4 regions of the Halopseudomonas oceani genome follow, and region 4 is predicted to be linked to each of the others. Evidence: predicted binding sites of a transcription regulator. Region 4 holds the regulator's gene; each other region holds the start of a gene.
What was found. Region 4 encodes FliA, which starts transcription of late flagellar genes. Its sites were predicted from a motif close to CTAAAGTTTNNNNNNNNNNNGCCGNTAA; they were not measured.
Positions count from the first base shown of each region.

Region 1 (4,188 bases), 1.1 Mb from region 4:
GCAGCGGTGAGCGCTACTGGGATAGCTACGCCAATGGCAGTTATGACGTGCATCGGGTGTTCGCCGACTGGTCGCCGCGCAGTGGTCAATTGGCCGACCTCAGCGTCAAGCTGACGGTCGATAACATCTTCAACCGCTTCTATCGTCCGGCGATGTCCGGTGACAATGCCTACTCGCAGGGGCGTAACGCCAAGTTCAGCGTCAGCTACGCGTTCTGATTTGACCGCTGCAGCAGCCGACATGACTGCTGCAGCGGCCCGCCCTCAAGAGGTAAGCCGGAAGCGGGTTACCAGTGAGTTCAGGTCGACTGCCAGGCGAGATAGCTCCTGACTGGCAGCGTTGGTCTGCTGGGCACCAGCTGCAGTCTGCATGGACAGGTCGCGGATGTTGACCAGGTTGCGGTCGACCTCGCGGGCGACCTGGGCCTGTTCCTCGGATGCGCTGGCAATCACCAGATTGCGTTCGTTGATCGAACCAATGGCGCGGGTAATATCCTCCAGTGCCTCGCCAGCCTGTTGTGCCATGCTCAGGGTCGAGGTCGCCAGCCCCATGCTGCTTTGCATCGCAGTAACGGCGCTGCTGGCCCCTTTCTGCACGGTGTCGATCATCCGCTCGATTTCTTCGGTTGACTGCTGAGTGCGGTGCGCCAAGGCGCGTACTTCGTCGGCCACAACGGCAAAGCCGCGGCCCTGTTCGCCGGCTCGCGCTGCTTCAATCGCGGCGTTCAGCGCCAGCAGGTTGGTCTGTTCGGCCACGCTGCGAATGACCTCGAGCACCTGGGCGATGTTGCGGACGTCCTGTGCCAGGTCTTCCACGCTGCTGGCGGTTTCAGTGATATTGCTGGTCAGTGAATTGATCGAGCTGACGGTTTGCTGAACCTGATGCTGACCGTTTTGTGCGCGCTCGTTGGTTTCTTTCGATGCCTCCGAGGTGCTGACAGCGTTGGTCGCAACTTCTTCAACGGCCGTGGTCATTTCGTTCACTGCCGTGGCGGCCTGCTCCATTTCCTGATTCTGTTGGCGGATGCCGCGATTGGCATCTTCGGTAACCGCATTCAGCTCTTCTGCGGCCGACGCCAGTTGGGTAGAGGAAGTGTTGATCCCGTGGATGGTCTCTGCAAGGTTCTGCTGCATGGTGTTCAGGGCCGCCAGCAGTTCCGCCGGTTCATCCTTGCCCTGATCCTGCATCTGTTGAGTGAGGTCGCCAGAGGCGATGACATTGGCCAGCCGCACCGCCTTACTAAGCGGTGTAACAATGCTGCGGGTCAGCAGGATCGCCATGATAATCGTAAGCACCAGACTGGCTGCGGCCATACATAGAACTACCGTAAGGCTTTCGCGGAAAACGCTCGAGCTGCTGGCGGTGGCTGCCGTTGCCCCCTTCTCGTTGATATCGGTAAGGGAGGTCAGCTTCTGGACCATATTATCGGCGTCGTCGTTCAGGTAGCGATTGACCAATTCGTCCGCTTGCACGTTTTTGCCCTGGCTGACCAGCTCTACGACCTGTCTCTGGTGAGTCAGGTAGGCGTCCAGTGCCGTGCTGAACGTCTCATAGGCGTCGCGCTCGCGCTCGGATGAGATCAGTGCCTCGTAACGCCGCTTGGCGGTAGCCATCGTCTCGACTGCGTCCTTGAGGCGTTCGCGTGTCTCCCTAATGTCGTTGGCATCAGTCTGCGTCAGCATGCGCAACGTCAAGGCCCGTATCTGCGAAATCGAGATCCCCATATCATTAACGGACACAATCGCGGGCAACCAGTTTTGGTCGATCTCGTCGGACAGATCATTCATGCGCTGCATTTGCAGGACCGTGATCACGCCAAGCGCAATGATCAGCACGGTCATGGCTGCAAAGCAGAGGCCGGCTCGAATACCTATTTTGAGGTTTCTAATGGACATTAAGGCTCCAGAAGCCGCAATTCTCATGCGGCGGACAAGAAATAGAGAGGTCTGGCTTCAGGTTTGCACCATTCAGGTGATGCGCTTGGCTGAGCCCACCGGATTATCGGCGACTACGCCTATCTCTTGATAGAAAAAATCAGAGATATGTTTGGGTTTCGTTGCAGATACATGTTGCGCCCGTTTCCGTGCCGGGCTTCGTCTCGGCAACAGCGGTTTTACCAAGGCTCATGTTGCTTGGACGCAGGTGTTGTCGATCCCACTGCGGCGAGCAGCAGATCCGCCTTACCTTATTCAGAGCCTAGCAAATATCCGGGAAAGCACAGCAAGGGTGGGGCGGGTAATCCTCGCGATTGCAGCGAGGTTTGCAGGCGTTCCCGGCTCGGCGTTCTAGCTGCCACGGCAGGCGGCGGGCAGAAACTCACGGGGCAGGTCGGTCTTGTTGATGCCGCGAGTTTCCATGCCGGTGACCGGTTCATCATAGCCGCATAGCCAGGCAATCGGGCTCTCCGGGCTGCCGGTTACCACGGCCGGACGAAAGCTCAGCGTCTTGCCTTGCAGCGGCTGCGATGCCTTGTTGCCAAGGGTCACATGGATAGCGCCTGACTCGACGACCACGCCGGTTATCCGGTTGCCGATCAACTGCTGAGGCGCGGGCATGCCGGCGGCAGCATTGTCGACAGGGAAGGCCAGCCGCTCTTCGTAGTAGTTGTTTACCCTGCTCTTCAGCGATCCGGCCATACTCAGCGCTTCGGTAATCTCACTGCGCTGGATGTAGGTCTGGTAGGACGGCAGGGCGATGGATGCCAGAATGCCGATGATTGCGCACACCACCATCAGCTCGATCAGGGTGAAACCGCGGTTGCTGTTCATATTGCTTCTCCCAGGCTGAAGATCGGTGAATAGGCACTGGACAGGAACATCATTACCGCGACGATGACGACCACGGCGATCAGTGTCGTGAGGCCCTTGAGCTGTTTTTCGCAGGCCTGCAAAAAAGCCTGCATCTGTACTTCTGCGAGCGTTTGAATCTCGATAGCCAGGTCCATGCTGCTGTCTTCAACCTGCCGCAGATGTTGCTGTATCAAGCTCGCTTGTTCGCCCGGTTGTGCTGGCTCGTCGAGGGTTGGATATTGCAGGGCTTCAACGGTGCGAGCATAGGCGCGCCGGCAAGCGGGTATTACCAGCAGGCGGCAGAGCAGCCGGTTCTGGGCATTCACCTCGAACTGAAAGAGCCGGCGCATTTGCAATGCGCTCAGCAGCGCCAGCAGGATCAGCACCGAGATGGCGAGCACGAATACGCCCCAATAGGCTTGGTACAACGCGAGATAGGTGGGTGGTGTTACCCCGAGGTTGTCGAAGACACTGCTGAAGGCGGGAGTGACCTTCAACTGATAAATGGCGGTGACCGCGTAGAACACCAGAGTGACGTAGCTCAGGTACGCCAGTGCGCGCTTGAATTTGATAGGGGTGTCCAGCGGCCTGCCCAGATTGAGTCGCTGGTAGATAGCGAGGGCACGCTCTGCGCGTTCAGGATCGCGCATGTTGGCTAGCTGGGTCAGCAACTGAGCGGGCCAGGTGTTTGCCACCAGTCTGTGGCCGTAGAGCGAGCAGGCGTCTTCGTCGCAGATCTTGCCTAGCCGCGCTGCCACGGTGTCAGCGCCCGTACTCTCGCTACTTGCCTTGCGGCAAATGTAGCCAAATCTATCCCACGTCATGCTCTGCGTACGCTCCCTGTTGACGCTGTTCGGCCCGTTTGCTGACAGGCCTCGGGCGCCACAATCGCACACTCCTGAAAGCGGCTCAAGCAGCGCAACCGCGACGTGTTTCAGAAGGGGAAGCGGGTCACCAGAGTTCATCGCTGCGCAGTGTGCTCTGACCGCATCGTACTGGCTTGCTGGTTGGCTTGGGGCAGCGGTTGAGAGCCGCCGGCACTGGGCGCTGGGTCCCCGCGCCGATGTTTTGGGCTGATAAGCAGCAACTTCAGACATTTGACTGGGAGGCGCAGTCTACGTAAACAACAGTTTGTGTTTCCGTTGAAGACAAGGAACGTTCATGGACCCAAACGCATTTTTCTGGCAGATACAGGAAGGCAATCTGCCGCAACCAGCCGCCGCCCAGACTCTCGGCATGACAATCTTGCATGTTGATTCTGAGCGAGGTGTTCTCGAGGCCGAGTTTGATGGGAAGCCGGAATTCACCAATCCTGCGGGCAATATCCAAGGTGGGTTTCTGTCAGCCATGCTCGACGACACCATGGGGCCTGCGCTTGCCTCTCAGCTGGCAGAGGGCG
Region 1 covers NZ_OY781932.1:280,111-284,298, reverse strand. Annotated here, with positions in the region: gene ACKPCU_RS01275 (TonB-dependent receptor) at 1-218, shown strand, start outside; gene ACKPCU_RS01270 (methyl-accepting chemotaxis protein) at 264-1,895, opposite strand; gene ACKPCU_RS01265 (pilin) at 2,286-2,768, opposite strand; gene ACKPCU_RS01260 (hypothetical protein) at 2,765-3,613, opposite strand; gene ACKPCU_RS01255 (PaaI family thioesterase) at 3,951-4,188, shown strand, end outside.
Region 1: a site for FliA is predicted at 1,999-2,026, ahead of ACKPCU_RS01270 (methyl-accepting chemotaxis protein). Genes of this name have one in related genera too.

Region 2 (4,188 bases), 1.5 Mb from region 4:
CCTGCGACAGACCACGGGCCACAGACAGACTATCGTACTCCGCGCTTTTGGCCGCATTCAGGATGCCACCAGAAAGATCAGTTGCGACAATCTGGGCACCGCCACGCAACTGCCCCAGGTTGCTGCGTTCAAACTCATCAATCGCCATACTCAGGGAGTACGGTTCCTGACCTGATGAACAGGCAGCCGACCAGATTCGCAGACGCTGTCCTGGCGCGCTCTTGATGAACTCCGGGATCAACCGCGTTTTCAGCACCTCGAACGGGTAGACATCCCGAAACCAGAGCGTTTCGTTGGTCGTCATCGCGTCAATCACAGACTCACGCAGACCACCACGGGGCTGCGCCTGAATCCGCTTAACCAGCTCGCCGAGACTGGCAATACCCTCCTGCTCAAGCAGGCGGTTGAGTCGGCTGGACACCAGATACTGCTTGTTGTCCCCCAACACAATGCCGCAGGCCTTTTCCAGAAAGTCTCTGAACAGCTGAAAATCCTGATTCGCCAAAGTCACGAAGCCTGCCTTGTATCAATTAAACCCATAGTGCTAGGCCTGGTCATCTACGTCGCCGCGCAAAGAACGCAATCGCTCTATTACCCGTTGAGCCAGATCATCCGGCTTGAACTTGGCCAGAAAATCATCCGCGCCGACCTTCTTGACCATCGCTTGGTTAAACACCCCGGAGAGCGAGGTATGCAACATGATGTGCAGTTTATTCATGCGCGAATCGTTGCGCACTTCGGCGGTCAGAGTGTACCCATCCATTTCCGGCATCTCGATATCCGAGATCATCATCAGCAGCGACTTACTGACATCTTCACCTTGATCGGCCCGAGCCCTCAGCCAGTCCAGTGCCTGACGCCCGTCGTTCAGTGCCACGATCTCGACACCGATTTCCTGCAGGCAACGCGCCACCTGCTTGCGGGCAATCGATGAGTCGTCAACGATCAGAACCGTCCGGGCTACTGCATCCGCCTGGGATTCTGCATCAATAACGCCATCGGAAATCTTCTCGTTGGTCGGAACGACCTCTGCCAGCACCTTTTCCACGTCAATAATTTCGACCATCTGATTATCGACGCGAGTGACCGCTGTCAGATAATGCTCACGCCCCGTGCCCTTTGGCGGCGGGTGGATCTCGGACCAGTTCATGTTGACGATGCGCTCGACCGACCGCACCAGAAAACCCTGAACCTTATAGTTGTATTCGGTGATGATCACGAAAGCCGTTTCCAGATCATCCAGACCAGGCCCGCCGGTTGCACGATTCAAATCCAGAATCGGCAGGGTGCCGCCGCGAATGTGCGCTACACCTCTGACCACCGGATGCAGCTTCGGCATCGCAGTCAGGCGCGGGCATTGCAGCACTTCCTTCACCTTGAATACGTTGATGCCGTACAACTGATTACCGGCCAGCCTGAACAGCAGCAGTTCGAGTCGGTTCTGGCCTACCAACTGGGTTCGTTGGTTGACTGAATCCATCACACCAGCCATGGACTGCTCCTCTTGTTTGAATCGGGTGAAACGGCATGTTTCGTGCTAGTCCATCATCAGACGGCAGTAAACTGACGGACATCACCCAACTGTTTGTAGGTAATTGTATGCGTTTTATCACCGGGTGCGCGGTATTGGCGATATTTTTTTCCGCCAGCACACACGCCAACCCGCTCATTGATCAGCTTATCGGCGTCACCAACCAATATCTTGAGCGGGAAGTAAGCGAATATGCACGCTCGCTGGGCGGCGAACCTCGCCACGAAATTCGGCTCAGCCGGCTTGATGCACGCCTGCGCCTGCCGCTCTGTGCCGAGGACGCCCTCTCCGCCCAGCTCGAGAGCCCCGACGTCCCCATCGGCCGGGTAACCGTGCGCGTCACCTGCAACGGCCCGTCCCCTTGGAGACTCTTTGTGCCGGCACAGGTCAGCCTCTATCAGCACGTGGTGGTGAGTTCCCGGCCGCTGCAACGACGCGACGTAGTCAGCGCCCAGGACGTCCGCCTGGCTGAACGTGACACTGGCCTGCTGGGCAACAACTACCTGCTGGACCCGGCCCAGGCCATCGGCATGCAGCTGAAGCGAAACGTCAACGCAGACACCGTGCTGGGGCATACACAGCTGGAACGGAACCGGTTGGTCCAGCGCGGCGACAAGGTTGTGATCAGCGCCGGCAACGCCAGCGTCGACGTCCGCATGCCGGGCGAAGCCCTGGAAGATGGTACACTTGGCGCGCAAATCCGGGTCCGCAATACCCGCTCCAACAGGGTAGTCCGGGCCAGAGTCACCGGCCCTGGACAGGTCGAAGTTGGAATGTGATGATGCACTCAGGAGTGCTTTACCCGTTGCTAAACGCAGCCATTCACCCCGTGACGATCTTCACACTATTTTTTCCTAAAGTTTTCCTTCCAGCTGCCGTTAAAGCAGCTAGAGAAGATTTTACAGTTTGAGGAATTCATCATGGTCATCGACTTCAACTCGCCCAACGGCCCGAACGGTGCCGGTCGCAGCAGCCAGACTACTGGCACCGCTGGCAAGCGCGAAGCCGGCTCGGTTGGCACTTCAGCCCCGCAGGCTGACGCAGCACAGACCAAACAGACCGAAAGCACTTCATCGGTAAACCTCAGCGCACAAGCTCAGCAACTGCAAGCAATCGAAGAAAAGCTGCGCGATCTGCCCGAGGTAGACAGCGAACGCGTCAACCAGATCAAGCAGTCTATCGCCGATGGCAGCTACAAGTCAGACAGCAGCCGCATTGCCGATAAGCTTCTGAGCTTCGAAAGCTGACAGCCAGTAGTCAGAAATGATCGCTGGCTGTACTCTTTGACTACTCCCCGCCCGGGACAGCTACAGTCAGGAGACACGCCATGCACGCTTTGCAAGAACGCTTCCAATCGGCTGAACACGACTGCCGGCAGTATCTGAACCTGCTGGATCAGGAACGCGACGCACTGGCAAAACAGGACGTGGAAGCACTGGAGCAGCTTTTGGAACAAAAGCGCCCCCTTACCGATGCTCTGATAACTCACGACCAGCAAATCCAGCGCTACTGCCAAGCCAACCAGATCTCCCCAGAGGGGTTGGGCGAGCATATCGCCCAGAGTGGCGACGCCACCCTAGAGCACCAGTATCAGCAATTTCTTGCCGCCCTGGCAGAATGCAAACAAGCCAACGAGCACAACGCCCGCCTGGTCCACCACAGCCAGCACAGCACCCGCACGATACTCGACCTGCTGCGCAATCAGGGCGAACCCAGCAGCGGCATCTACGACCAGCTTGGCAATCGAAGCCGATCCGGCATCACTCGCGACCTCAGCAAAGCCTGATCACAAATATCATTGCGACCAACGTCGCGGTATAGTTACGCCTGCTATTACGAACTATAACGAGAAGCTGACGTGTCCAACCTATTCTCACAAGAAACTGGTCCCCAGCCACCCAGAGAAGTACGCGCCCCGGTCGAAATCCTGTCCCTGTTACGGACTCTGATGCAGGCACGTGACACTCTGACTGTTACGTTTACCGACCGCTCACAGAAATTTCAAAGTTTCATTGTCAATCTGGATTCCGACAAGGGCGCTATCTGGATTGACGAACTGATACCCCGCGAAGGCGACCGCTACGCCAATCAGGGCGAGTCGTTCCGAATAGACGCCTGGCATGAAGGCATTCACATGCGCTGGAACTGTCCCGGGGCGAGCCAGGTCATGCTGGATGACGCTCCTGCATACGCCATCCCACTGCCAGCAGAGTTGATTTATCATCAGAAACGCGGCGCCTTTCGAGCCAGCGTGCGCCGCACCGCTGACATTGCAGTGGAAATGGTCCACCCAGAACGGGACCGGCGCTTTACCTGCTACCTGATGGATCTGTCCGCAACCGGCTGCAAGGTGCGCCTGGAGGGCGACCAGAGCAAGTCGCTGAAGCCAGGAGAAGAGTACCCAAACAGCGTGCTGCACCTACCCGATATGGGACGTGTCGAGGTCAACGTAGAGGTGCGCCACGTGGTCTTTCGTGAGGACGCCAACGAAACCCACCTTGGCCTGATGTTCAAGCTTCAATCAGCACAAGCGCAGCGGAGCATCGACCGTTTCGTCAACCAGCTGCAGCGCGAAGCACGCCGACTCGAGAAGGAAGACCTGTTCTAACCCGGTCTATGCTCTTCCTGATCCGCATCCGCATATCCATCCTCAGCAG
Region 2 covers NZ_OY781932.1:1,822,841-1,827,028, reverse strand. Annotated here, with positions in the region: gene cheR (protein-glutamate O-methyltransferase CheR) at 1-511, opposite strand, end outside; gene ACKPCU_RS08645 (chemotaxis protein CheV) at 545-1,492, opposite strand; gene flgA (flagellar basal body P-ring formation chaperone FlgA) at 1,600-2,310, shown strand; gene flgM (flagellar biosynthesis anti-sigma factor FlgM) at 2,452-2,778, shown strand; gene ACKPCU_RS08630 (flagella synthesis protein FlgN) at 2,859-3,317, shown strand; gene ACKPCU_RS08625 (flagellar brake protein) at 3,480-4,139, shown strand; gene ACKPCU_RS08620 (MFS transporter) at 4,136-4,188, opposite strand, start outside.
Region 2: a site for FliA is predicted at 2,386-2,413, ahead of flgM (flagellar biosynthesis anti-sigma factor FlgM). Genes of this name have one in related genera too.

Region 3 (4,188 bases), 1.8 Mb from region 4:
GAGGAATACCGCGTCATCTGGCCCGACGGCAGCGTGCACTGGGTGCGGGAGACCGGTAACGTGGTGAAAAACGAACAGGGTCAGCCGGTCAAGATGATGGGCGTCGTTCGGGATATCACCGAAGAAAAACATTCGACTCGGGAGCTGGAGCAACGCGCTCACCAAGACCCGCTGACCGGCCTACCCAACCGCCTGATGCTTGAGCAGCGGCTGGAGGCCTCTCTGGGACTGGCCAGAACGCAGCAAACGCGGCTGGCACTGGTATTTATCGACCTTAATAACTTCAAGGCGATTAACGACCAACACGGTCATGCAACGGGTGACGAAGTACTGCTGGAGGTTGCCAAACGTCTGCGCAGCGCCGTTCGCAGCTCGGACATGGTTGCCAGGCTGGGAGGCGATGAATTCGTGGTACTGCTGGAGGGACTATCGCGCCACACCAAGGTCAGCGACGAAGCGCATCAGATCTGCGAAAAGCTGTTTGCCAGCCTCACGCCAGCCATGACACTGCAGGGGCGCGACTACCGGGTCGGCAGCAGCCTCGGTATCGCCATGTTCCCAGACCACGCCGCCACCATGGACAAGCTGATCCATGCGGCCGACCTGGCCATGTATGCGGCAAAACGCAGCGGCAACAACCAATATCGACTGGGTGAAGACCTGACTACCCACGCCCACCTGCTGCAAAGCTGATCTCAGCCGCGCAACCGTCCAATCAGGGTGAACGCACCCACCAGCACTGCGCCAACAACGATCCCAAACCCGGCGTTGAGCAGCGTCGGCATTATCCCGTCCAGCAGCATTCCCAGATACGGCAGTTCACCCAACCGTTCCGCGCTGCTCTCGATCCAGTGATGGACCACCGATAAGCCGTGCGCCAGGATGCCGCCGCCAACCATGAACATCGCTGCCGTTCCAACCACAGACAGCGTCTTCATCAGCCAAGGTGCAGCCCTGAGGATGCCCTGCCCCAGCCGTTGCAGCAGTGGGCTATCCTTGCGCGTCAGAGCAAGGCCACCGTCATCCAGTTTGACGATGCCGGCAACCAGACCATAAACACCGATGGTTATGACAATCGCAATCCCCGACAGCACCACCAACTGACGGATCAGATCGGCTTCCGCCACCGTACCCAGAGTAATCGCAATAATCTCGGCCGACAGGACAAAATCCGTTCTGATTGCCCCCGCAATTTTGGCCTTCTCAAACGCAACCACATCCACGCTCTCATCCTGCAGGACTTCAAGCGATTGCTTGTGCTCTGCCGCTGTGTCGTGAAGAAAACGATGCGCCAGCTTTTCTGCGCCCTCATAACAGAGGAAGGCACCGCCCAGCATCAGCAACGGCGTAATAGCCCAGGGTGCGACCGCGCTGATCAGCAGCGCAGCCGGGACCAAAATGAGTTTGTTGCGAAACGATCCCTTGGCCACCGCCCACACCACCGGCAGCTCCCGCTCAGCCCGAACACCGGTAACCTGTTGGGCGTTAAGCGCCAGATCATCACCCAAAACACCGGCCGTCTTCTTGGCCGCAACCTTGCCCATAACCGAAACATCATCCAGCACCGACGCAATATCGTCGAGCAATACAAGCAAACTGGTAGCCAAGTCATCCTCCTGATCAATCCCGTATCGTACGCCGATCATAGACCCTGTCGGCGAAAAAAAATCTGACCCAATGCGGCCCTGCCGACTCAAGTCCAGAGCCCGTAGGCCGATGCAGCTATATCCTGCATTCATCTGCCCCTATCCGCGCTACCAAGAGGTTGTCATGTTCGGAGCACGCCTTAAAGCAGAGCTTCAGCACAGTCAGCAACTGCTCGCAACCCAATCGCACATCCTCAATGCAATCCGCAAGAACATCGCCTGGATCGAATTCACCCCAGAGGGCGAGATTCTCGATGCCAACACCGCGTTCCTGAACGTTGTCGGCTATCAGCTTGAGGACGTTCGTGGCCGCAGGCACAGCCTGTTCTGCGCACCGGAACTGGTCAACAGTAACGAATATCGCCGCTTCTGGCAGCGTCTGGCCAGCGGCGAGAGCTTCAGTGACCGCTTCAGCCGTATCGCCAAGGGCGGCGATACGGTTTGGCTGGAGGCGAGCTATATCCCCGTCATCGACGCCGCAGGCCAGGTATCAAAAGTCGTGAAACTGGCGTTCGACATTACCCGGGAAGTACAAGCCGAACAGCAACATCAAAGTCTGTTGAATGCCATCAACCGGTCAATGGCGGTGATCGAATTCACCCAGGACGGCGAAATCGTCACCGCCAACGATAACTTCCTGCAGGCCATGGGGTACCGCCTGGATGAAATCAAAGGCAAGCACCACCGGATGTTCTGCAGCCCGGAAGTCGCCAGCAGCCAACAGTACGAGCAGGCCTGGCAACGACTGAATCGAGGCGAGTTTCTCTCGGACATTTTCCAGCGCGTCACCCGCAGCGGCCACACCATCTGGCTGCGTGCAACCTACAATCCGCTCTACGACGCCAACGGCAAGCTGTATGGCTTCGTCAAGTTTGCCAGTGACATCACCGCCCAAGTCGAGCGGCGCAACGCCGAATCTGCCGCAGCCCAGCTCGCCTTCGAGATCGCCGCAGAAACAGATGAAAGCGCCCGCACCGGCGCCGCGACAGTAGAGGAAGCGGTTGACGTAGTCCGCTCCATTGCCGACGAACTGGACAGTGTCTCCGGGCACATCAACGCACTGAACAGCCAGTCAGAGCAGATCAACAGCATCGTGCAGGTGATCCGCGGCATCGCTGATCAGACCAACCTGCTGGCCCTAAACGCTGCCATCGAAGCGGCCCGCGCCGGCGAGCAGGGTCGCGGCTTCGCCGTGGTCGCCGACGAAGTGCGCAACCTGGCTGCCCGCACGGCTCAGGCGACACTGGAGATCAACGAGGTGGTGCAACAGAATATGGAACTGGCACACAGCGCGGTCGATGGCATGGCCGGCAGCCGCAGCAAATCGGAACAGGGCGTGGTGCTGGCCAACCGAGCCGGTGAGGTGATGCTGGAGATCCGCGACGAGGCGCAGCGGGTGGTCGATGCCATCGGCCAATTCGCCGAAGCCATCAAGGACTGAGCAGCGTTCCGCGGCCGCCGCCTTTGTCCTACACTGGCGGCCCAACCACCGCACCCGGAGCCCGCATGAATGCTGCCAAACCCCTCGCCGGCCTCAAGGTCATCGAACTCGGTACACTGATCGCCGGCCCCTTTGCCGCGCGCATCTGTGCCGAGTTCGGCGCCGAGGTCATCAAGGTCGAGTCGCCCAACGGCGGTGATCCGCTGCGCAAGTGGCGCAAGCTCTACGAGGGCACCTCGCTGTGGTGGTTTGTGCAGGCCCGCAACAAGCAGTCGCTGACCCTCAACCTGAAAGATCCCGAGGCCCTCGATGTACTCAAGCAACTGCTCGGCGATGCCGACATCCTGATCGAGAACTTTCGGCCCGGCACACTGGAAAAGCTCGGGCTGGACTGGGATACCTTGCACGCACTCAATCCGGGGCTGGTCATGGTGCGGCTATCCGGTTTTGGTCAGACCGGCCCTCAGAAAGACCAACCGGGCTTCGGAGCGGTGGGCGAGTCCATGGGCGGGCTGCGCTACATCACCGGTTTCGAGGACCGCCCGCCGGTACGTACCGGCATTTCCATCGGCGATTCCATCGCCGCGCTCTGGGGCGTGATTGGCGCACTGATGGCGCTGCGGCACCGGGAGGTCAATCAGGGCAAGGGTCAGATCGTCGACGTCGCGCTGTACGAAGCCGTCTTCGCGATGATGGAAAGCATGGTGCCCGAGTTCGACGTGATGGGCTTTGTGCGCGAGCGCACCGGCAACATCATGCCCGGTATCACCCCCTCCTCCATCCACACCTGCAGCGACGGCAAGGCAGTGCAGATCGGCGCCAACGGCGATGCCATCTTCCAGCGTTTCATGCGCGCCATTGGCCGTGACGACCTGGCCGACGACCCGACCCTGGCCGACAATGCCGGCCGTGACGCCAGACGCGACGAGCTGTACGCGCTGATTGACCGCTGGGCCGCCAGCCTGCCGCAGGAGCAGGTATTGCAGATGCTGGAGCAGGCCGAAGTCCCCGCCAGTAAAATCTATTCAGCCGCCGACATGTTCACCGACCCGCAATACCTGGCCCGCGAAATGTTCCTCAACGCCACCCTGCCCGACGGCA
Region 3 covers NZ_OY781932.1:1,438,141-1,442,328, reverse strand. Annotated here, with positions in the region: gene ACKPCU_RS06845 (sensor domain-containing diguanylate cyclase) at 1-693, shown strand, start outside; gene ACKPCU_RS06840 (DUF808 domain-containing protein) at 696-1,607, opposite strand; gene ACKPCU_RS06835 (methyl-accepting chemotaxis protein) at 1,771-3,087, shown strand; gene ACKPCU_RS06830 (CaiB/BaiF CoA transferase family protein) at 3,153-4,188, shown strand, end outside.
Region 3: a site for FliA is predicted at 1,693-1,720, ahead of ACKPCU_RS06835 (methyl-accepting chemotaxis protein). Genes of this name have one in related genera too.

Region 4 (4,188 bases):
GTTCAGATTGATCGACAAATCCTTACTGGTACTTTCGGTGTGCTCAAGGAATTCGCCAACCCGGCGATAGAGATCACGGAATTCATCGGCCGCCATCTCGCGGCGCTGTAGCCGCTGCCAATCTGCCTTCAAGGCACTAGCCTGCTGCCCCAGATCACCGACCTTGGGCGCACTGACCTCAACCAGATCCATCGTGCGGTTGGCTGCCTTGTCGGTCAGCTGAACCACATAGTCGAGCCGGTCGGACGCATCGGAAATTTTGGACGAGTCGGTATCAGCCCCCAGCGCATGGGTGGTATCGATCTGAAAATTGACGATCGCGTTGTGCAGCGCCCGGGTCAGCTGTCCCACTTCGTGGTAGAGGCCGCGGTCACGCGCCTGGTTGATCGCATGAATGACCAGCAACGCTTCACCGAAGTTGCCGCTTTCGAGGTGACCAACCAGCTGGTGCGCATTGTCCTTCAGCGAATGTTCAAATTCCTGAGCAGTCGCCTGGCCGGGATCCTTACTCAAAGCCATAACCTGTACCCCGGTTGATTATTATTTAGCCTGAACTCGCTCAAAGATCTTTTCGATCTTTTCTTTCAATGCCTGCGCAGTGAAAGGCTTAACCACATAACCATTAACGCCTGCCTGCGCGGCTTCAATGATCTGGTCGCGCTTTGCCTCGGCCGTTACCATCAGCACCGGAAGGTGCTTGAGCCGTTCATCGGCACGCACCGCACGCAACAGGTCGATGCCGCTCATGCCGGGCATATTCCAGTCCGTCACCAGGAAATCGAAACTGCCACTCTGCAACATCGGCAGCGCAGTATTGCCGTCGTCGGCTTCGGCTGTGTTGGTAAACCCAAGGTCGCGCAACAGGTTCTTGATGATGCGCCTCATCGTCGAAAAATCATCAACGATGAGAATTTTCATGTTCTTGTCCAAGTCGACCTCCGTACAAACCAGGGAATGTGCAGGCCTGCACCCCAGAAACCCATCGCAAATAACCAAACAAGCCGTAAAAGAAGCTCTGATCAATCGACTGCCATCAGCAGACTGATCGGACGCGCCCTTCGTGTCACCATCCTGGCGACCGACACAACACTGCTAGTACCTGTCGAGCAATCCGAGCATTGTCCGGATGTTGACGACAAAATCAATCATTTCGCCAACTGACCAGCTTCGAACGCAGTCGGGCAGCACACTGACTGTGCAATTGACTGACCCGCGATTCACTGACGCCCAGTACGGCGCCAATTTCCTTGAGGTTAAGCTCCTCGTCGTAATAAAGCGACAGCAACAGCCGCTCACGCTCCGGCAAACTGTCGATAGCCTCAATCAAAGCCGCCCTGAAGCGCTCATCCTGCAGCCCCGAAAAAGGCTCTTCCCCGCCCTGCACATCGGCCGGCGCACCCGACTCCAGCAGGTCATCAAAGCTGAACAACTTGCTGCCGGCGGTGTCGCTGAGAATCGTATAGTACTCCTCGAGACTCATTTCCAACTCGGCAGCAATCTCGTGATCTTTAGCGTCACGCCCAAGTCGCGCCTCCACAGCACGCATCGCATCACTGACCATACGGGTATTGCGGTGAACCGAGCGCGGCGCCCAGTCCCCCTTGCGCACTTCATCAAGCATCGCACCGCGAATGCGAATACCGGCGTAGGTTTCAAAGCTGGCACCCTTGCCGAAATCAAATTTGCGGGAGGCTTCGAGCAGGCCGATCATGCCCGCCTGCATAAGATCTTCAACCTGAACGCTGGATGGCAAGCGCCCCAGCAAGTGATAGGCAATCCGCTTGACCAAAGGAGCATATTGCTCGACGAGACGATCCTGTTCTCCTGCTGAACTCTGTGCTCGTGTATACATGCTCAATCCGCCAGCCTGTGCTGTCATAGACCAGACCCTGTGGGCTGCACCAGACGCTCGACAAAAAACTCAAGGTGTCCGCGCGGGTTAGCCGGCAAAGGCCAGGCATCCACTTTCTGGGCAATCGCGCGAATCGCCAGTGAGGCTTTGCTGCGCGGGAACGCTTCGAATACCGCGCGCTGCTTCTGAACCGATTTGCGCACTGCTTCGTCATAGGGAACCGCACCGACATACTGCAGCGCGACGTCGAGAAAACGGTCTGTCACTTTGGTGAGCTTAGCAAAGACCATGCGACCTTCCTGCGGCGTGCCGACCATATTGGCCAATACGCGGAAACGAGTCATGCCGTAATCACGGTTGAGCAGCTTGATCAATGCATAGGCGTCGGTGATCGAGGTCGGCTCGTCACAGACGACCACCAGCGCTTCCTGGGCGGCGCGCACAAAGCTGACAACTGAATCACCGATACCTGCTGCGGTATCGACGATCAGTACATCGATATTGTCACCGATCTCGCTGAACGCCTGAATTAAACCGGCATGCTGCTGGTGACTGAGGCTGACCATGTTGGCCGCACCTGAAGCGGCAGGCACAATACGGATGCCGCCAGGGCCGGTGACCAGAACGTCGCGCAGGTCGCACTTGCCTTCCAGCACATCAGCCAGCGTGGCCTTGGGCTTGAGACCAAGCAGCACATCGACATTCGCCAAACCAAGGTCAGCGTCAAGCAGAACGACGCGTCGCCCCATTTCCGCCAGAGCAAGGCTGAGGTTCACCGACACGTTGGTCTTGCCGATGCCACCCTTACCACCGGTGACTGCGATTACCTGAACCGGATGTTTGCTGCCCATCTGCGCTGATTACCTTAATTCTGTGAAATTGCTTAACTTGCCCGCTGGGTATGCATCATACCGGCAAAAACGTCGGCCATGGTCTGATCTGCCGGAGCATCGTTGCCAGCCATGCTGACGGCACGACTGACCAGTTGGTGCCCAACAGCACGGCTGATATCGTCCGGTATGCGCTGGCCATCTGCCAGATAGGCTACCGGCAAACCCTGCTCCATCGCCAGCCCCAGCGACTCACCAAGCGTAGCTGCTTCATCAATTTTGGTGAGAATGCAGCCGGACAGCCCGCAAGCCTTGTAGGTGTGATAGGCAGCCTTCATTACCCGATGCTGACTGGTTGCGGCCAACACCAGCAGGTTGCGTACACGGTGGCCTTGACGAGCCAGCGTATCAAGCTGCCCGCGCAGATAGGGATCATTGGCCTGCAGGCCAGCGGTGTCGATCAGCACCAGTCGCTTGCCGGCAAAATCGGCCAGCACATCGTTGAGATCCTGCTTTTCGTCAACTACCTTGACCGGCACGTTGAGAATTCGCCCCAGGGTGCGGAGCTGCTCATGGGCACCGATACGGTAGGTGTCCATGGTCACCAGAGCAACGTGCTGGCTGCCGTGCTTAAGCACGTAGCGGGCAGCCAGCTTGCCGAGGGTCGTGGTCTTGCCAGCCCCGGTAGGGCCGACCAGCGCGATCACGCCGCCGGCATCGAGCGGCTCTTCGCGCAGCACCGGTACGCGGTGGGCCAGATAGGCCAGCAGCATACGCCAGGCCTGACGCGGCTCGGTCACGTCAGAAACCTGACGCAGCAAATCCTGACTGACCTCAGCTGGCAACCCCATCTGGGTCAGCCGTCGCCACAGGCCAGCCTGCTTCGGCTTATGCTGATTGAGCTGTCCCCAGGCCATCCCCCCCAGCTGCGACTCAAGCATCTCTCGCAGACCCGCAAGCTCGGCGCGCATCGCACTCAGGCCAGCGTCATCGCCAGACTGAGCCGGCGCCGCTTCAGCCGCTGCAGGCCGCGCGCTGGTTGCAGCCGGCTCAACCGGTTCCTGAATCAGACGATCCAGCAGGTCGCGGGCTTCTACCGACCCCTGACGCGCCGCGTGGCGCATGCTGTCACCAAACAGCTGGCGATTGACCAACGGCTGGTCGTGGGAAGCCATCTCGCCCACCTCCAGCTCGGCGCGGGCGGCAACAATGCGCTCCTGGGTCTTCTTCAATTCGGTATCCAGACCCGGTGTCGGCGTGGTCAGACGGGGCGCCTCGTAGTCCAGCGCAGCGGTCAGCTCGACGCCACCGGCAACCCGGCGATTGGCGATGATCGACGCATCAGCGCCCAGCTCATCGCGAACCAGCTTCATCGCCTGGCGCATGTCTGCGGCAAAGAAACGTTTGACTTTCATGGCTGACCTCGTCGCTTTTCTGGCACCGCCCGCTGGCGGCTGCTGTCATTCATTCAGAGTGCTGCAGTTCAGTTCTGGCCAACCGTCGCAA
Region 4 covers NZ_OY781932.1:3,276,122-3,280,309, forward strand. Annotated here, with positions in the region: gene ACKPCU_RS15275 (protein phosphatase CheZ) at 1-519, opposite strand, end outside; gene ACKPCU_RS15280 (chemotaxis response regulator CheY) at 541-918, opposite strand; gene ACKPCU_RS15285 (RNA polymerase sigma factor FliA) at 1,142-1,879, opposite strand; gene fleN (flagellar synthesis regulator FleN) at 1,876-2,703, opposite strand; gene flhF (flagellar biosynthesis protein FlhF) at 2,736-4,097, opposite strand; gene flhA (flagellar biosynthesis protein FlhA) at 4,166-4,188, opposite strand, start outside.